DNA from 2 places in the Clostridium chauvoei genome. Region 2 is predicted to be linked to the other one. Evidence: riboswitches for the same ligand, from Rfam matches in the RefSeq annotation. Region 2 holds a riboswitch; the other holds the start of a gene.
What was found. Region 2 has a riboswitch for lysine ahead of lysA (diaminopimelate decarboxylase). Riboswitches for the same ligand answer to the same signal wherever they lie in the genome.
Positions count from the first base shown of each region.

Region 1 (3,660 bases), 190 kb from region 2:
CAGTTAATGTCCACTGTTTTGGTGGTGTTTTAGGTTTAGTAAAAATTTTATATCCAAGGAATATGCCTATAATAATAAAGATAAGAGGAAGAATAAAAGAGATTTTAAAATGTAGTTTTGATTTCTTTTTCTTACCCTTAAAAAAGTTTGGTATAAAAATAAAAAATCCCTCCTTGCATAAATTCATAGAACGTACTTAAATATATGAAAAGATAGATATATTTATTACAAAAAAATCCTCCTAGATATATCTAGAAGGATTTTTAAAGTTTATTTCTTTATTGCATATTTCATTAAATCTACATTTTTTAAATCAACAACTTTAGTTTTGTGTTTTATCTTATAGCTTATAAATAAAACTACAAATAATGGAATTCCAATATATGATGAACAAAGACCCATCCAATCAATTCCTGTTGAAGATATAAATGAAAGACCTTGTCCTAAAATTACTATAGTACATAATACTAATGCTATTATAGGGCCATATGGGAAGAATTTTGATTTATAAGGTAATTTATTTAAATCAAAATTTTGAACCTCGCAGGCTTTTCTAAATCTATAATGACAAAGGGCTATCCCCATCCAAGCTATAAAGCCTACTAACCCAGATGCACCAACTAACCATACATAAACAGTATCTTCAGCATATAGTCCAGTTAAAAAACAAGCTGATGCAATAACTGTAGTTGCGATGACAGCATTTGCAGGAACTCCTTTAGAAGTTACTTTTTCAAAGATTTTAGGAGCCATACCTTCTTTTGCCATTGAATAAAGCATTCTACTTGAAGCGTACATTCCTGAATTACCTGCAGATAATACTGAGCTTAATATTACAGCATTCATAATAGAAGCAGCTCCAGCTATACCAGCCTTTTCAAATACAAGAGTGAAAGCACTTTCTTGAACACCTACTTCAGCTATAGGAATTAACGCCCCAATTACTATTATAGTACCTACATAAAAAAGTAATATTCTCCAAAAGACACTATTTACAGCTTTAGGTATTGAAGTTTCAGGATTTTCACTTTCTCCAGCTGCGATACCTACTAATTCTGTACCTTGAAATGAAAAACCTGCTAATAGGAATACCATAAAGATAGACTTAAATCCTCCAACAAATGCACCACCAGATTTAAAGTTCGAAAGTCCAACAGCATGTCCATTCATTATACCAAAGATATTTAAAACACCGATTATTAAGAATACTATAACTGTACAAACCTTTATACTAGCAAACCAAAACTCAGATTCACCATAAGCTTTTGTTGATAATAGATTTAACATAACTATTATTGATAATAATAAAACGCTCCATATTATACCAGGTATGTTAGGGAACCAAAATTTCATTATTAAAGATGAAGCAACAAGTTCAGCGGCAATTGTTATTGCCCAGTTAAACCAATAGTTCCAACCAAGTGCAAAGCCTACAGCTGGGTCGATAAACTCTGTTGCATATGTACCAAATGAACCGGAAACTGGCATAAATGTTGCCATTTCACCTAGGCTACTAATTAAGAAATATACCATTATACCAATTAAGCAATAAGCAATTAATGCACCACCAGCACCTGCTTGATGAATTGTATCACCCATAGCAAGAAATATACCTGTACCTATAGAGCCGCCTATAGCAATCATACTAAGGTGTCTAGATTTTAATCCTTTTTTTAATTCTCCATTACAATTATTTACTGAATCCATATCAAGTCCTCCATTGATCGTATAATACATAAATGTTTAACTAAGTGAAGACTAATTTGACTTAAAAAATAAAAAATGCCCTAAGAACTATACTCAGGGCATATAAAATAAATATATTATCCATATACTAAGAATGATAGCGCTCCACAAATGTGACAGTATTACATATGTTATATGAAATACCAGTGATACGGTATTAAAGCTTTACCCGTACACTTCGGCAAAAAATCCTTTCACATTACTTCATTGAGCTTACCTCCATAATGCTACTGATAAGTTTTGCACCTCTATCTCAGTTATTCATTTAATGGCATTATTATTAATCAATAAAAAGAAATAGTCAATTTTGATGAAAGGCCATTTATGGTGAATTTAGGGCATAAATAGGCATTAAGAATAAAATATAAGCATATTATTCAAAATATCGATAGTATTAAATTTTCATTTTATAAACTCTATAATTTTTATATTGTGTATAAACTACATTTATCGTTATAATAATTATAATAAAGTTTAAAATAGCCTTAGGAGAATTTATTATGAGTGAAGTTAAAGAAGTAAATATAGATTTAGTAAAAGGCACACTTAGTGATTATATTATTAGGGATAAAAATAGAATAGTTATTGGAAGATTTACGATTTTAGAATTAGATAAAGACAATAAAAGATGTGATGTAAAGTTAAAATTTTATAGATATAATGATTCTGATTTATTAAATGAAACCATTAAAAGTATATTAAGAGCGATATTTAAGGATTCAAGTGTACACAAAGCTAATTTTATAGTTAATGAAAATGCAAATTTTAAAGTATTTATAGATTTAGGGTTTGTGTTAGAAGGAATATTTTCAGACAATCTTTTTATTAACGGTCATTTTGTAGATGAACTTAGTTTTGGGATAAACAGAAATGATTATAATAATTTTATGATTACATCAATTATTAGATTAAAGGGAGAAAATATAGAAATTAGAAATCTAACTCCAGAGAGTGCTGATGAATTGTTAGATTATTATATAAGAAATAAAGATCATTTAAGTCCGTATGAACCTAGTAGAGATGCAAGTTTTTATACATATGAAATGCAAAGAGATATATTAATTGAAAGCTACAGACAATTGATGAGTGGTACAGGTTATGATTTGGGAATATATATAGATGATAAATTAATAGGTAAGGCAAAAGTATCTAATATAGTATATGGAATTTTCAAAAGTGCTATTTTAGGATATTCTATAGATAAGGATTATCAGGGTAAAGGATATATGAAAGAGGCTGTAAGACTTATTTTAGATTATGCAAAGAATGAATTAGAGCTACATAGAGTTGAGGCTTCGGTATTAGTAGATAATGAAAGATCTAAAGGTGTACTTTTGGGGTGTGGATTTAAAGAAATAGGAATAAATGAAAAATATCTATATATAAATGGAAGTTGGAGAGATCATTTAACTTTATATAAAATATTAGAAGATTAATAATAAGCTTGTAGGTAGTATAAATCTAAAATAATATATAAAAAAGAGCTATATCAAGAAGAATTTAATTCTTTTTGACATAGCTCTTTTTTATTTAAGCAATAAATTGTAAAACTATATATTAAACTTCAAAGTTAATAACTGTAGTTTCACCTGCAACAACTTTTCCAGTAGCAACTGGAGTAATTGATTTAGTAGCATCTACATTTGTTATTAAAACTGGTGTAGCAAGGGATAATCCTTTACTTGCTATGAAGTTAGTGTCTATTTTCATTATTGGTGTACCAGCTTTAACTCTAGTACCTTGCTCAACAAGTTGTTCAAAACCTTCTCCATTTAAAGAAACAGTTTCTAAACCAATGTGAACTAATAATTCTAATCCATTATCTAAAGTCATTGCGAAAGCATGCTTTGTCTTAAAGACTAAAGTTAATTCTCCATCTGCAGGAGCAACAACTGTATCTCCTTCAGCTATTAT
Region 1 covers NZ_CP018624.1:2,764,178-2,767,837, reverse strand. Annotated here, with positions in the region: gene BTM21_RS12950 (DUF4230 domain-containing protein) at 1-187, opposite strand, end outside; gene BTM21_RS12945 (amino acid permease) at 271-1,707, opposite strand; lysine riboswitch at 1,837-2,005, opposite strand; gene BTM21_RS12940 (GNAT family N-acetyltransferase) at 2,247-3,182, shown strand; gene BTM21_RS12935 (PTS sugar transporter subunit IIA) at 3,304-3,660, opposite strand, start outside.
Region 1: another riboswitch for lysine. It lies ahead of BTM21_RS12945 (amino acid permease); the one in region 2 lies ahead of lysA (diaminopimelate decarboxylase).

Region 2 (3,660 bases):
ACAAAGGTTGCTCCAATTCCACCAATTTCTATATAATCTGTTATTAAGATATCAGGTGTAAATAATATTGTTTTTAATCCAGATAAAATCTCTTTAGGAGAATCTATAGTAAAAGCAAAAACAATAAAAAAGACATACATTATTATTAATACAGTATAGGGAGGATATAGTTTTCTCTTTGTTAACATTAAAATCACCTCGAAATTATGTATTATTAATTATAGTTTACATAAGCTAATTATATATTATAACTAGGTAAAAAGTCATAAAAATATAGTTTAAACAATAAAAGATTTTTTAGTATTTCAATTTATTAATAAAAGAGTATAATATAATAAACTAAAAAATTATTAGATAGATATTAATTGGGATATATAATTAAAGAATCAATAGGAGGAATATTCATGGGGGTAAAAAAAGTAAAACTTGTTCCAGAAATAAAAGGTACTTTAAGAAGTCATGTTATTGAAGTACCAACTTGTATTAGAGAGTGTAGTGGAATAAAGATATTTGGTAAAAGAATAAAGTCTTTATTATTTACTACAGATGTTGCCATTATAAGAAATACAAATGCAGATGCAATAATTGCAGTTTATCCATTTACTCCTCAGCCACTTATAACGCAAGCTTTAGTTATGGCTGCAGATGTACCTATATTTTGTGGAGTAGGTGGTGGAATAACTCAAGGAAAAAGAGTTGTGAATCTTGCTTTGGATGCTGAATTTAAAGGGGCTATGGGGGTAGTTATAAATGCACCAACTGCAAATAATATAGTAAAAAAATAAGAGAAACTATAGATATACCTGTAATAGTTACAGTAGTTTCAGAATGCGAAAATATAAGAGATAGAATAGAATCAGGAGCTACTATTTTAAATGTATCTGGAGGAAAGAATACTGCAAAAATAGTTAGAAAAATAAGAGAAGAGTTTCCAGACTTCCCTATTATGGCTACAGGTGGACCAACAGAAAGCTCTATATTAGAAACAATAGAAGCAGGAGCAAATGCAATAACATATACTCCACCAGTAACAGGAGATATAATGAGTAGTCTTATGGATAAATATAGAGGATGAAATAAAATTTAAAAAATTCTGAAAATATATAGCATAATTTTGTAAAATGTGTATAATAATATTAATGAACTATAAATTTTATTAAAAACAAACTATTTTTAATAATATACATAGTTTTAGGACTTTTAAAATAATATATTTAAGATTATTAGGTAGAGGAGCTGTTAATAATAGTAGTTATGAAGAGCTGGCAAGCGAAGAAACATGACGAAAGGATTAATAGCCGAAGAAATAAAAAAGCAAAGTTTATTTCTGGGGATACATATAATATGTGTATCACTGTCACGTAAGTGGAGAGCTACGAAAAATCATTTTATGAAATTATGGGTACCATAATTATAGCTACCATTTATATTGTGAAAATCTACCATCGTTATTACGGTGGTTTTTTATTTTGGTCAATTAAATAATATGGAGGTAAATTATGAAGTTATTTGGGGCAATGGAAATCAAAGAAAATGAATTATGTATAGGTGGTATTAAAGCTACAAAATTAGCTAAAGATTATGGTACACCATTATATGTAATGGATGAAAAACTTATAAGAGATATTTGTAGAGGGTATGTTAAAAGTTTTAAATGTAAAGAAGATGGAAATAGAGTAGCTTATGCAGGGAAAGCTTTCTTAACAGTAGGAATGTGTAAGTTAATAAAAGAAGAAGGGCTTTGCTTAGATGTAGTATCTGGTGGAGAGTTATATACTGCACATAAGGCAGGATATCCTTTAGAAAATATCTATTTTCATGGAAACAATAAAACTTTAGAAGAAATAGACTTAGGAGTGAAGCTTGGAGTTGGTAGGTTTATAGTTGATAACCTATGGGAAATGGAAAAAGTAAATGAAATAGCTAATAAGTATAATAAAGTACAAAAAATATATTTAAGATTAACTCCAGGAATAGAAGCTCATACTCATGATTATATAAAAACTGGGCAACTAGATTCAAAGTTTGGATTTGCACCTATTGCAGATAATATTATGAATGCAGTAAAGATAGCTTTATCTTTTGATAATATAGATTTAGTTGGACTTCACTGTCATATAGGTTCACAAATATTTGATACAGAACCTTTTGGAGATGCTGCTGAAATAATGCTTAAATTTATAGATGATATAAGACAAGAAACAGGACACACAATACAAGAATTAGATTTAGTGGTGGTTTTGGAATATATTATTCAGAAGGAGATAAACCTAAGGAAACATCAGAATATTGTAATGTCATATTAGAAAGAGTAAATAAAGTATGCAAAGAATTATCTTTAAATAAACCTATTTTAACAATAGAACCAGGAAGATCAATAGTTGCTAATGCAGGAACTACATTATATAAAGTAGGTTCAATAAAGGAAGTTCAAGGAATAAGAAAATATGTAGCAGTAGATGGGGGAATGACAGATAATATAAGACCTGCTTTATATCAAGCAAAATACGAAGCAGTTTTAGCAAATAAAATAAATGATTCAATTAATGAGACAGTTACTATAGCAGGAAAGTGTTGTGAATCCGGAGATATATTAATAAAAGATATTAAGCTACCTAATATTTGTAGTGGCGACATATTGGCTGTAATGTCAACAGGAGCATATGGATTCTCTATGGCAAATAATTATAATAAAAATTTAAGACCAGCAGTAGTATTTGTAAAAGATGGAGAAGCAAAGATAGTATCAAAAAGACAAACTTATGAAGAGTTAGTATCATCAGAGATTTAATTAAAATTAGATATTAATTTATTTGAAAATAGTAGTATATGTAGTGCGTTTACATATACTATTATTTTTTTATAGTATAATAAATTTATAATTAACAAATAGCTTATTAATTATATAGGTTTTGTATTTATATTAGTCAATAATTAAAATAATTATGTTATACTAGAATATGAGAAATTAAAAAGAGGTGAGAGGCATTAATGCCAATAAGATATGAATAATTTTACTATAGACAGAATAGAAGGAGAATATGCAGTTTTAGAAACAGAACTTGGAGATTTCATTAACATAAAAAAAGATTTAATTGATGGTAAATTTAATGAAGGCGATATATTAGTAAAAAAGGGAGACCGATTTAAAGTAGATGATGTTTTAACTAAAAATAGAAGAGAATATATTAAAAATATGATGAAAGGTATGTGGGAGTAGTAATGAATGAAGAAAAAGTAAGTAAAATAAAAGCCTTTTTGGATGAAAGAGGAATACCAACAAAAGGTTTCTTTTATGAATGGGGAATACCAATAATTGTAGCAGTTTTATTAGCTTTAGCTATAAATAAATATGTAATATTTAAAGCTTATATACCTTCTGAATCAATGGTTCCAACTCTAAATGTAGATGATAGATTATTTGTAAGTAGAGTATATAATCTAGATAAGTTAAAGCGAGGAGATATAATAGTATTTTATTCAGAAGAATTGCAAGAAGATTTAATCAAAAGACTTATAGGACTTCCAGGGGATGAAATTAAAATTGTAAATGGATCAGTTTCAGTAAATGGAGAAGTTTTAGTAGAAAATTATATAGGAGCACATGATAATTTTAATGGAGAATATAAAGTTCCAGAAGGAAAGTATTTCTTTTTAGGA
Region 2 covers NZ_CP018624.1:2,572,434-2,576,093, reverse strand. Annotated here, with positions in the region: gene BTM21_RS12160 (DUF1576 domain-containing protein) at 1-188, opposite strand, end outside; partial or broken gene BTM21_RS12155 (hydrolase) at 405-1,075, shown strand; lysine riboswitch at 1,221-1,384, shown strand; partial or broken gene lysA (diaminopimelate decarboxylase) at 1,500-2,791, shown strand; gene BTM21_RS12145 (DUF3006 domain-containing protein) at 3,005-3,220, shown strand; gene lepB (signal peptidase I) at 3,223-3,660, shown strand, end outside.